DNA from 2 places in the Actinocorallia herbida genome. Region 1 is predicted to be linked to the other one. Evidence: riboswitches for the same ligand, from Rfam matches in the RefSeq annotation. Region 1 holds a riboswitch; the other holds the start of a gene.

What was found. Region 1 has a riboswitch for cyclic di-AMP ahead of EDD29_RS06590 (C40 family peptidase). Riboswitches for the same ligand answer to the same signal wherever they lie in the genome.
Region 2: it holds a riboswitch for cyclic di-AMP, as region 1 does, so the genes downstream of both, EDD29_RS01590 (C40 family peptidase) here and EDD29_RS06590 (C40 family peptidase) in region 1, are expected to answer to the same signal.

What each region holds. Positions count from the first base shown of each region.
Region 1 is NZ_RJKE01000001.1:1,385,638-1,391,406, forward strand. It holds gene EDD29_RS06585 (C40 family peptidase) at 1-466, shown strand, start outside; cyclic di-AMP (ydaO/yuaA leader) riboswitch at 558-709, shown strand; gene EDD29_RS06590 (C40 family peptidase) at 722-1,522, shown strand; gene EDD29_RS06595 (hypothetical protein) at 1,600-2,784, shown strand; gene EDD29_RS06600 (glycosyltransferase family 4 protein) at 2,942-4,078, shown strand; gene EDD29_RS45285 (hypothetical protein) at 4,193-4,351, opposite strand; gene EDD29_RS06605 (AMP-dependent synthetase/ligase) at 4,474-5,769, opposite strand, start outside.
Region 2 is NZ_RJKE01000001.1:290,121-295,889, forward strand. It holds gene EDD29_RS01585 ((deoxy)nucleoside triphosphate pyrophosphohydrolase) at 10-444, shown strand; gene EDD29_RS01590 (C40 family peptidase) at 441-1,352, opposite strand; cyclic di-AMP (ydaO/yuaA leader) riboswitch at 1,357-1,499, opposite strand; gene typA (translational GTPase TypA) at 1,694-3,544, shown strand; gene EDD29_RS01600 (hypothetical protein) at 3,912-4,907, opposite strand; gene EDD29_RS01605 (FHA domain-containing protein) at 5,084-5,769, opposite strand, start outside.

The sequences.
Region 1 (5,769 bases):
CATCGCGGTTCCGGCGCAGGCAGCCGCGGTCGAAGCCACGACCACGGAGCAGAAGGCCACCAAGAAGAAAAAGAAGACCTGGGCCCAGCGCAAGAAGATCGCGCAGAAGGCCCTGGCCTGGGCGAAGAAGAAGAAGGGCAAGCCGTACGTCTACGGCGCGGCGGGCCCGAACTCCTTCGACTGCTCCGGACTGGTCGGCTACGTCTACCGCAAGGCGGGCGTGAAGCTGCCGAGGACCACCACCTCGATCTACGCCCACTTCGGGCGAAAGATCAAGTGGAAGGACCTCTACCCCGGAGACCTCGTCTTCTTCTACGGAGGCCGAAGCCATGTCGGCATCGTCTCCAAGGTGTCCGGCAACAAGGTGTGGATGATCCACTCTCCCCGCACCGGTGACCACGTTCGTCAGGTACTGCTCGACAGCTACCGCAAGCAGAACTTCAACGGAGCCGTGCGCCCCTACTAGGCCACGGATCCGACCCACGGCCGATCCCTCCCGGGATCCGCCGCGAGCCTCATCAGTCAAATGCACGCGGGATCGGCCCTCGAACATGGGGGCCGTCCTCCCGCCGAGTCCGCGCCCAGCGCGGAGCCGGGGACCCACTCGCCGATCAGCGATCGGCACGGGGTGAATCGGTGGCTTGCCACCGTAGGGCTATTCCAGGCCCGAATCCGTCAGCTAACCCGGTAGGCGGCATGGAAACAGGAGTTGAAGCAAACTATGTCCGGTCGTCACGCCAAGCAGACCGCCCTGACCCTCAAGCTCACCGGTGGCTTCCTCGCCGCCAGCCTCCTCGGCAGCACCTTCGGCGCCGCAGCGCACGCCAACACGGTCGAGGAGAATACGAAGACCTCCTCGGAGGTCACCGCCTCCGCGCTGAACCTCGCCGGCCTCAGCGGCGTCAGCAAGGGCGGCCTGTCGGCCATCCAGGTCAAGCTGGACGACAAGTCCAAGGCCTCGTCGAGCACCACCTCCGAGGACCGCGCCGGCGCCCAGAGCTCGCGTGACAGCGACGAGAAGCAGGCCATCGCGGGCGTCACCGCCAAGCAGTTCGTCGCCGAGGCCAAGACCCAGCTGGGCCAGTCCGAGGACGCCAGCGGCGAGACCAAGTTCGGCGAGTGGTACGCCGACACCGACCGGGCCGGCGAGACCGTGGCCCGCGACGGAGGCAGCCGCTCCGCCTACCTCGACGCCGAGTGGTGCAACATGTTCGTCTCCTGGGTCGCCGAGCAGACCGGCATGAAGGACACCGTCGGCCAGGACGCCTGGACCGTCGCGCACGCGAAGTGGTTCAAGGAAGAGGGCCGCTGGGGCACCACCCCGAAGCCCGGCGCCATCGTGTTCTTCAACTGGAACGGTGAGAAGGACCTCGACAGCATCGTGCACGTCGGCATCGTCGACCACGTCGACGACGACGGCACCATCCACACCGTCGAGGGCAACACCGGCAACAAGGTCCAGGAGAAGGTCCGGGACGCCAGCCAGATCGTCGGGTACGGCTACCCCGAGTACAAGAGCTGACGGCTCGCGTACTGAAGCCGATCAACCGAAAGGCCCCGGTGCCTCGGAATCCGGGCGCGGTCATAGGATCGCTGCCCATGGAGTCCGACGCACCGGGGCCTTCGCGCGTCCGCACCCGCCGCGCGGTGCTGCGCGCCGGGGCGCTGACGGCGGCGGCCGGGCTGCTCGCGGGCTGCCGCGCCGACCCCGCGCCGACGGCGACGGATCCGGCCACCGGCGCGGTGAAAGCCCTGCTCGAAGCCCGGTCGGCGGCCGTGCTCGCGAAGGACAAGCCGGCCTTTCTGGCCGCGGTGGACCCTGCCGAGCCCGGGTTCCTCGCCCGCCAGGAGGAGCTGTTCGCGGTGCTCGCCGCGCTGCCCCTGGCGTCGTGGCGGGAGACCGTCGAGTCCTTCGACGGGACCCTCGCGCGGGTCAGGACCGCCCACTCCTACGCCGGTTTCGACACCGCCGAGGTGGTGCGGACCGCTTATCTGCGGGTGGGCCCGTCCGGGCTCACCGGCGATGGTGGCGACGGGCACGCCGACGACCCGCAGATCTGGTCGCGCGGGCCGGTCACGGCCGTCCGGGGGGAGTCCTGCCTCGTGGTGGGGGCCGGGCCGCTGGACCAGGTGGCCGCGGGGCTCGACCGGGCCGCCCCGGCCGTCACCGCGGTCGTCGGCCGCGACTGGGCGCGCAAGGCCGTCGCGCTGGTCCCGGTGGACGGCGAGCATGCCAGGGCCCTCGCCGGGGACCGGGACCTCGCCGAGATCGCCGCGCTGGCCGCGGCCCCGCAGAACGCCGACGGGAGCCCGCCGCCCGCCCGGATCCTGGTCTCGCCCGAAGCCTGGCCCCGCCTCAGCGCGCTGGGCCGCCGGGTGGTCCTCACCCACGAGCTGACCCACATCGCCGTGGACGCGGCCTCCGACACCACGACGCCGCTCTGGCTCGTCGAGGGCTTCGCCGACTACGTCGGCTATCTGGACTCCGGCGCCGCGGACCGCGCCGCCGCCGCGGAGCTCGCCCGCGAGGTCAAAGCCGGAAAACTGCCTTCCGCGCTGCCCGGCCACGACGCCTTCGCGGGCTCCTCGCCCCGTCTCAGCCAGTCCTACCAAGAGGCCTGGCTGGCCTGCCGCATGATCGCCGAGACCCACGGCCGGGACAAGCTCGTCGCCCTCTACCGCGCCGCCCGCACCCGCCCCGAGCAGGACGCGCTACGCGACGTCCTCGGCACCGCCGACATCGTCCCCGCCTGGCGTTCCTACCTGCGCGCCCACCTGAGCTGACCCGCACCCCCCACCGGCCTGTCCCCACGCGCCCGATGCCGGACCCTCGGAGGGCCCGGCTTCGCCGGAGGCTCGTCTCCGGGCCGGAGCGGGTGGGGCGCGGGGCGGTATGGGCGGGTCCGGGGCATCGCCGGGGTGCTGGCATTGTTGGGGTGCGATGAAGAGCCTCATAGTGACCAATGACTTTCCGCCGCGTGCGGGGGGGATCCAGCAGTTCGTCCACCAGCTCGCGCTGCGCAGGCCCGAGGACTCGGTGGTGGTGTACGCGCCGCGGTGGAAGGGCGATCGGGCGTTCGACGCGGCACAGCCGTTCCCGGTGGTGCGGCACCCGACGTCGCTGATGCTGCCGGAGCCGTCGGTGCTGCGCCGGGCGCGCGAGATCGCGCGGGCGGAGGGGTGCGACACCGTGGTGTTCGGCGCGGCCGCGCCGCTCGGACTGCTCGCGCCCGCGTTGCGCCGCGCGGGCCTCGGGCGGGCCGTGGGGATCACCCACGGGCACGAGGCGGCCTGGGCGCAGCTGCCCGCCGCGCGCGGCCTGCTCCGCAGGATCGGCGACGGGCTCGACGTGCTCACCTACCTCGGCGACTACACCAGGTCCCGGATGGCCGCCGCGCTGTCCCCGCAGGCCGCGGCCCGGATGACGCGGCTCGCCCCGGGCGTCGACGAGTCGGTGTTCCGGGCCGGGGCGGGCGGCGCGGAGGTGCGCAAGCGCCACGGGCTCGACGGGCGGCCGGTGGCGGTGTGCGTGTCGCGGCTGGTGCCGCGCAAGGGCCAGGACACCCTCATCCGGGTGTGGCCCGCGGTGCGCGCCCGGGTGCCGGACGCGATGCTCCTGCTCGTCGGCGGCGGCCCCCACCGGGCCGAGCTGGAACGGCTGGTCGACGAGGCGGGGGTGCGCGGCTCGGTGGTGTTCACCGGCGCGGTGCCGTGGCGCGAACTGCCCGCCCACTACGACGCGGGCGACGTGTTCGCGATGCCGTGCCGGACCCGGCGCGGCGGCCTCGATGTGGAAGGGCTCGGGATCGTCTACCTGGAGGCGTCGGCGACGGGCCTCCCGGTCGTCGCGGGCGATTCCGGCGGGGCGCCCGACGCCGTCCTGGAGGGCGAGACCGGGACCGTGGTGCCGGGCCGGTCGCCCGGCGCGGTGGCCGACGCGGTCGCGCGGCTGCTCGCCGATCCGGCGGCCGCCCACACGATGGGGGAGCGCGGCAGGGCCTGGGTCGAGCGCGAGTGGACCTGGTCGCGCCAGGCCGAGAGGTTCGCCGCGGTCCTGGAGGGCCGCCCGCCCGCTTGACGCACGGGCTCCGACGCTCGGGCCTGACGGCACGAGGACGCCGGCGCTCACGGGGAGCGCCGGCGTCGTGGTCGTGCGGCCGGGAGGCGGTGCGCCTCCCGGGTGGCCAGAGGGTCAGCGGCCCTGGCCTCGGCGCAGCGGGAGGGACTTCTTGGCCGCCGCGTGCCTTCCCGTCTTGGCCTGCGTCGTCGTCTGGCGCTGCTTGTTGCGCGCCGAGCGCCGCCGGTCGTTCTGGGTGCCCTCTTCGATCTCGTTGCGTGATAGCCGGGCCATCGCTGGTCAACCCCCTTCACGGACGGTCACGGAAACCATCCATCGGTTGACACTCAGTATTGATGGGGATGAACCAGGGCGGAACCGGCGAAAGGTAGATCCTGGGTACGTCCTGTCCGGGACTACCGGTAGATCTCCTCGATCACCGGCGCGAAGCCGGTGACGACCAGGTGCCGCTTCACCTTGAGAGACGGGGTCAGGTAGTCGTTCTCGACGGTGAAGTCGTCGGGCAGGATCTTGAACTTCTTGATCTGCTCGGCGTGCGACACCGACAGGTTCGCCGACTCGACCGCCTTGGCGATCTCCGCGATGACCTTGGGCTCCTCGGCCAGCTCCGCGATCGACTTGCCCGCCAGGCCGTGGGAGGCCTGCCACGGCTCGATCGCCTCGGGGTCGAGGGTCACCAGGGCGGCGACGAACCGCTGCCCCTCGCCGACCACCAGGCACTGGCTGACCAGCGGGTGCGCCCGGACGCGGTCCTCCAGCGGGGCGGGCGCGACGTTCTTGCCGCCCGCGGTCACCAGGATCTCCTTCTTGCGCCCGGTGATCGACAGGAAGCCCTCGTCGTCCAGGGCGCCGAGGTCGCCGGTGTGGAACCAGCCGTCCTCGATCGCGTCCTTGGTGGCCTGCTCGTTGTTCCAGTAGCCGGGGAGCACGCCGATGCCCTTGGCGAGCACCTCACCGTCCTCGCCGATCCGGATGGACGTGCCGGGCAGGGGTCGGCCGACCGAGCCGATCTTGATGTGCCGCGGGGTGTTCACCGACAGGGGCGCGGTGGTCTCGGTGAGGCCGTAGCCCTCCAGGATGGTGATCCCGACGCCGCGGAAGAAGTGGCCGAGCCGATCGCCGAGCGCGGCGCCGCCGGACACCGCGTGGGTGACGTTCCCGCCGACCGCCTCGCGCAGCTTGCCGTAGACGAGCCGGTCGAACACCGCGTGCTTGACCTTGAGGCCGAGGCCGGGTCCGCCCTGGGCGTCCAGGGCGCGGCTGTAGGCGATCGAGGTCTCCGCGGCCTTGGCGAAGATCTTGCCCTTGCCGCCGGTGATCGCCTTCTGCTCGGCGCCGTTGTAGACCTTCTCGAACACGCGCGGCACGGCGAGCAGGAAGCTCGGCTTGAAGGACCCGAGGTCGTCCAGGAGGTGCTTGATGTCGGGGCTGTGCCCGAGGACCACGCCGGACTCGATCACCAGCACCTGGATCATCCGGGCGAAGACATGCGCCAGCGGGATGAACAGGAGGGTCGAGCCCTGGGCGTGGCCGAGGATCTCGTCGAGCTCGCCGGCCCGCGCGTTGCGGCACAGTTCCACGAAGTTGCCGTGGGTCAGCTCGCAGCCCTTGGGGCGGCCGGTCGTGCCCGAGGTGTAGATGAGGGTGGCGAGATCGGCCAGCGAGCGGGAGGTGCGGCGCTCCTCCAGCAG
Region 2 (5,769 bases), 1.1 Mb from region 1:
GGATCCGATTTGGCTGAGCGAGGCGCCCAGGTCGTGGTGGGTGCGGCGATCATCGAGGACGGGCGGCTGCTGGCGGCCCAGCGGGCCGCCCCGTCGTCCCTGGCCGGGGGCTGGGAGCTGCCCGGCGGGAAGGTCGACCCGGGCGAGTCCGACGAGGCGGCGCTGATCCGCGAGTGCCGCGAGGAGCTCGCGGTGACGGTCAAGCTGCTCGACCGGATCGGCGGGGACTGGCCGATAGGCGAGGCGGGCGTGCTGCGGGTGTGGACGGCCCGGCTGATCGCGGGCCGTCCGGCGGCGCTGGAGCACTCGGCGCTGCGCTGGCTGGGCGCGCACGAGCTGGACGACGTCGCCTGGTTGCCCGGCGATCTGCCGGTGGTCGACGCCGTCCGCCCGCACCTGCTGCCCGGCCCGAAAAAGGACCGCGCGCTCGACGAGTCGGGCTAGACCCGCACGGCTCCGTTGAAGTCGCTGCGGTCCGCCAGCGGTGTGATTTTGACAACATCTCCGGTGGAGGGCGCCTGCACGAACTTGCCCTCGCCGATGTAGATGCCGACGTGGCTTCGACTCGGGTTGAAGAACACGAGGTCACCGGGCCTGAGCCGGTCCTTGGTGATCTTCGTGCCCTGGTCCCAGAGCGCACCGGTGAAGTGCGGCAGGCCGGGCTTCCCGGCCTGCGCGTACGCCCAGACGACGAGCCCTGAGCAGTCGAAGGAATCGGGTCCCGCGGCGGCCCAGACGTAGGGGTCGCCGAGCTGGTCGAGGGCGTGGCGGGTGGCGACCGCGGCGGTGCCGCCGCCCCACACGGTGACGCCCTGGTAGGTGTAGGCGTCGCGCAGATCGGCCTTGACCGTGGTGATCCGCGCGGTCGTCGTGGCGCGCTCGCCGCGGGTCTCCGCGACCCTGTGGACGGTCTCCTGGAGCCGTGCCCGGGCGGCGCCTTCTGCGTCCGAGGCGTCGTCCGCGACCCGGGCCGCCGCGTCCCTGCGCGCCGTCAGCTCGTCGGCGGGCGATCCGGTGATCCGGAGGAAGGCGGCCTGGAGCAGGTTGACGGGTGGGGGAACCGCCGCGACCTGGTCGGCGAGGTCCTGGTGCTCGGCGCGCCGGAGGTCGGCTTCGGTAGTCGCGGCGAGCGCTATGTTCTGGGCGGCGAGCACGGCCTTCTGGTCCGCGGCCAGCTCCTTGTCGAGCTGCGCGACGTGGTCCTCAAGGCCGTCCAGGCGCTTCTGGAGCGTGTCGGCGGCGGGCCTCGGCGCCGGCACGACGGGGGCGGCCTGGGCCGGTGGTGCGAGCAGCAGGGGCGTCGTGGCGCCGGCCAGGACGGCCGTGGCCAAGGTGAATCGGGCACCCTTCACGGGGGTCTCTCCTCTCGGCGGCCTACCGGGTTAGCTGACGGGTTCGGGCGGGAGGACGCCCTACCGCTGGGGGAGCGGATTCACCCCGGGGGAAACACTTGGGTCCCCGGCTCCCCGCAAGGCGCGGGGACTCGGCACGCGCGCAGCTTACGAAAGACGTCAAACTGTGACAAATAGCGCGAAAAGGGACGGTCAAGGCGAAGCCCGGGAAGGCCGACCCACCTGGCATCGGCGGGAACCCACTAGAATCAATGAGTACCGCTGTTCTGCCGCCGCCGGCTCGTGAGTGAATCCGATCTGCTCCAAGCGGCGAATCCCAACACGAAACCGAGCGTGCTTCCATGCCCATCGCCACCCGTGATGACCTGCGCAACGTAGCCATCGTCGCCCACGTCGACCACGGAAAGACCACGCTGGTCGACGCCATGCTCTGGCAGTCCGGCGCCTTCCGCGACAACCAGTCCGTCGACGAGCGCGTCATGGACTCCAACGACCTCGAGCGGGAGAAGGGCATCACGATCCTGGCGAAGAACACCGCGGTGCACCACGGTGACCTTCTCCTGAACATCATCGACACCCCCGGCCACGCCGACTTCGGCGGCGAGGTCGAACGCGGCCTGTCCATGGTCGACGGCGTCGTCCTGCTGGTGGACGCCTCCGAGGGCCCGCTGCCGCAGACCCGGTTCGTGCTCCGCAAGGCGCTCGCCGCCAAGATGCCGGTCATCCTCGTCATCAACAAGGTCGACCGGCCCGACGCCCGGATCTCCGAGGTCATCGACGAGGTCTACGAGCTGTTCATGGACCTGGACGCCACCGAGGAGCAGATCGACTTCCCGATCGTCTACGCCTCGGGCCGCGCCGGACGGGCCAGCCTGAACAAGCCGGGCAACGGCGACATGCCCGACGGTGAGGACCTCGAGCCGCTGTTCGACGTCATCCGCAGCACCATCCCGGCGCCGTCCTACGACCCGGACGCCCCGTTCCAGGCGCACGTCACCAACCTGGACGCCTCCAGCTACCTCGGCCGCATCGCCCTGTGCCGCGTCTACAACGGCACGATCAAGAAGGGCCAGCAGGTCGCCTGGTGCAAGCACGACGGCAGCGTCGAGCGGGTCAAGATCTCCGAGCTGATGATGACGGACGCGCTGGAGCGCAAGCCCGCCGAGTCCGCCGGCCCCGGTGACATCATCGCCATCGCCGGTATCTCCGACATCATGATCGGCGACACCCTCGCCGACCCCGAGGACGTGCGCCCGCTGCCGCTCATCACGGTCGACGAGCCCGCGATCTCCATGCTGCTCGGCACCAACACCGGCCCGCTCGCGGGCCGCGAGAAGGGCACCAAGGTCACCGCGCGTCTCGTCAAGGACCGCCTCGACCGCGAGCTCATCGGCAACGTGTCCCTGCGCATCCTGCCGACCGAGCGCCCCGACTCCTGGGAGGTCCAGGGCCGCGGCGAGCTCGCGCTGGCCATCCTGGTGGAGACCATGCGCCGCGAAGGCTACGAGCTGACCCTCGGCAAGCCCCGCGTCGTCACCAAGCAGATCGACGGCAAGCTGCACGAGCCCGTCGAGCGCCTCACCGTGGACATCCCCGAGGAGTACCTCGGCGCGGTCACCCAGCTCCTGGCCGTCCGCAAGGGCCGCATGGAGCAGATGACCAACCATGGCACCGGCTGGATCCGGATGGAGTTCCTGGTGCCCGCCCGCGGCCTCATCGGCTTCCGCACCGAGTTCCTCACCGACACCCGCGGCACCGGCATCGCCCACCAGGTCTTCGAGAAGTACGAGCCCTGGTTCGGCGAGCTGCGCACCCGCCCGACGGGCTCGCTGGTCTCCGACCGCGCGGGCGTCGCGACCACCTACTCGATGTTCAACATCCAGGAGCGCGGCACCCTGTTCATCGACCCCTCCACCGAGGTCTACGAGGGCATGATCGTCGGCGAGAACTCGCGCAACGACGACATGAGCATCAACATCACCAAGGAGAAGCAGAAGACCAACATCCGGTCTTCCACGGCCGAGGAGTTCGACCGCCTCGTCCCGCCGAAGAAGCTCTCCATGGAAGCGGCCCTGGAGTTCATCCGGGACGACGAGTGCGTCGAGATCACCCCGACCGCCGTCCGCCTCCGCAAGGTCATCCTCGACACCAAGGAGCGCGAGCGCACCGCCGCGCGGGCCAAGCGCGCCTGACCCGAAGCACCCCGTTACACCCCGAAGGACCCGGCCTCGCCTGCGAAGAGGCCGGGTCCTTCGGCATGGTTCCGCCTACCCTGGCTGTGGACGTTCCCTGCGCGCAGACCCACGAGGAGGCGCTTAGGCCGGGGTGCGGCCCGCCGGCCGCCGACCAGGTGGAGATGGCCGTGGGGATCACCTCGAAGTCCCACGCGGACAACGACCGCGCGGTCCGGCCGGAATCGGCCCAGCGGAGCAGATGGCCGGGGTACGCGCGGGCCGAGGTTCCACTGCCACCTGCTGGTGGACCGGGACCTGCCGACGCGATGAGGCCCGCTCCGGGGTCCCGGAGCGGGCCTCATTCTGTCTGCGGTGGCCGACACGGCTAGAGCAGGGGCTTGCCCTTGGTGTCGATCTTGACGGATTTGGAGTAGGCGCGGAAGGTGTCGGCCGAGCCGTCGAAGACGACCTGGTAGTTGGCGTCGCACCAGGTCTTGGGCTTGAGGGTGAAGGTGCCCTTCTTCGAGGTTCTGCCGGAGACCGCGGTGTACCAGGCGGCGCCCTTGAGGCACTTGAAGATGACGGTGACCTTGCGGCCCGCGAAGGGGACCGTCTTCTTCCTGCTCTTGGCCGTGAAGCGCTTGAGCACGCCCGTCACGGTGATCTTCTTGCCGACCTTGAGCTTGCGCGGGGTGACCTTGAGCCCGGTGATGGAGGTCGACCAGCGCCAGGCCTTGATCACCTTGGTGGTGGCCGGGGCGTAGTTCTTCGTGCCGGGGAAGTACATCCGCCACCAGCCGGGCGTGGACTGCCGGAACGACGTGGCGAGCCGGCCCTCGTGGTCCGGCCGCAGCGTCTGCGCGGTCCGCCAGGGCTCCTTGCCGTCCGGGGAGAACTGCAACTGGACGGCGGAGTCGGCGCCGCCCGGGCCCGGGTCCGTGCTGAGCTTGAACCGGGCCGAGGCGGTGACCTGCCGGCGCGCGTCGTGCGCGACCGCGAAGTCGAAGAGCAGCGTGCCGTCCAGCACCCGCACCCCCACGGGGCGGCTGGTGTACTCCTTGGCGCCGAGCGTGAACGCCGCCTCCCAGTAGGTGGTCGTGTGCGGGGTGACGACCTTGGTGAAGACGCCCTTGGCGTCGGTCACCGCGGTCAGCTCCTCGTCACGGCGGTCCACCTCGCGGATGACCACCTCGCGGCCCGTCAGATCCACCGTGGCGCCCTCGGCGGTCTCACCGCGCAAAGTACCTGTCAGAGTCACCTTCGTGCCCGTGGCGACGTCCTTGGCGTCGGCGGCGAGGGTCACCGAGGCCGACGTGACGGGTGGGTCCTCGGCGCGGGCCGAGGCCTGGATGGGGGACAGCACGGAGACCACGACGGCCAAGGCTGTGAGGACACTGCGACGCACTGGGATCTCGCCTCCACTCACGATGGCGTGATCGTACAAAAGGCGTGTGACATTTTGATCTAAACCCATGACCGGTTATGTGTCCGCGACCTACGCCGGCCTGGGACACGAGCGCGTGCGGCGGGCCGGACCGAACCGGCCCGCCGGGCGCGTCAGGCCAGGTGGATGGTGCCGGTGACGTCCGCGGCCAGGCGCAGCGAGTCGCCGTCCTGGAGGAACGCCTCGACGCCCGGGGAAAGCCGCTCGCCGTTGACGAACGTGCCGTTGGTCGAACGCTCGTCGCGCACCTTGGCGACGCCGGACGGGTCGAGCCAGACCGTGGCGTGCTTGCGCGAGACATTGTCGTACTGGGTGAAGGTGGACGCGGCCGGGGACTGGCCCGCGTCGCGGCCGAGGATGAGCTGCTGGCCCATGGTGACCTTCAGCTCGCCCGTCGGGAACGCCAGCCGCAGCGTCGGGCCACCGCCCGGGCGCAGCGGCTTCAGGCAGACGTTGCACTGGGTCGCGGCCGGGTTGACCAGCACGCTCTCGCAGTGCGGGCACATCGCCGCGGTGCTGTCGCCGCCGGGACCGCCCTGCTGCCGGTGCTCCGGCGGGACCAGCGTGCCGTCCCTCGCGGGCGGCGGGTCCAGCGGGCCGCGCCGCTGGCCGTACGGGTCCTGGGGCTGTCCGTAGCCCGGCTGGGGCGCGCCGTAAGGGTCCTGCCCCTGGGGCTGCTGTCCGTAGCCGCCCTGCTGGGGCTGGCCGTAAGGGTCCTGGCCGCCCTGCGGCTGCCCGTAGCCCTGCTGCGGCTGCTGCGCGTAAGGGTCCTGGTTGCCGTAGCCGCCCTGCTGGGGCT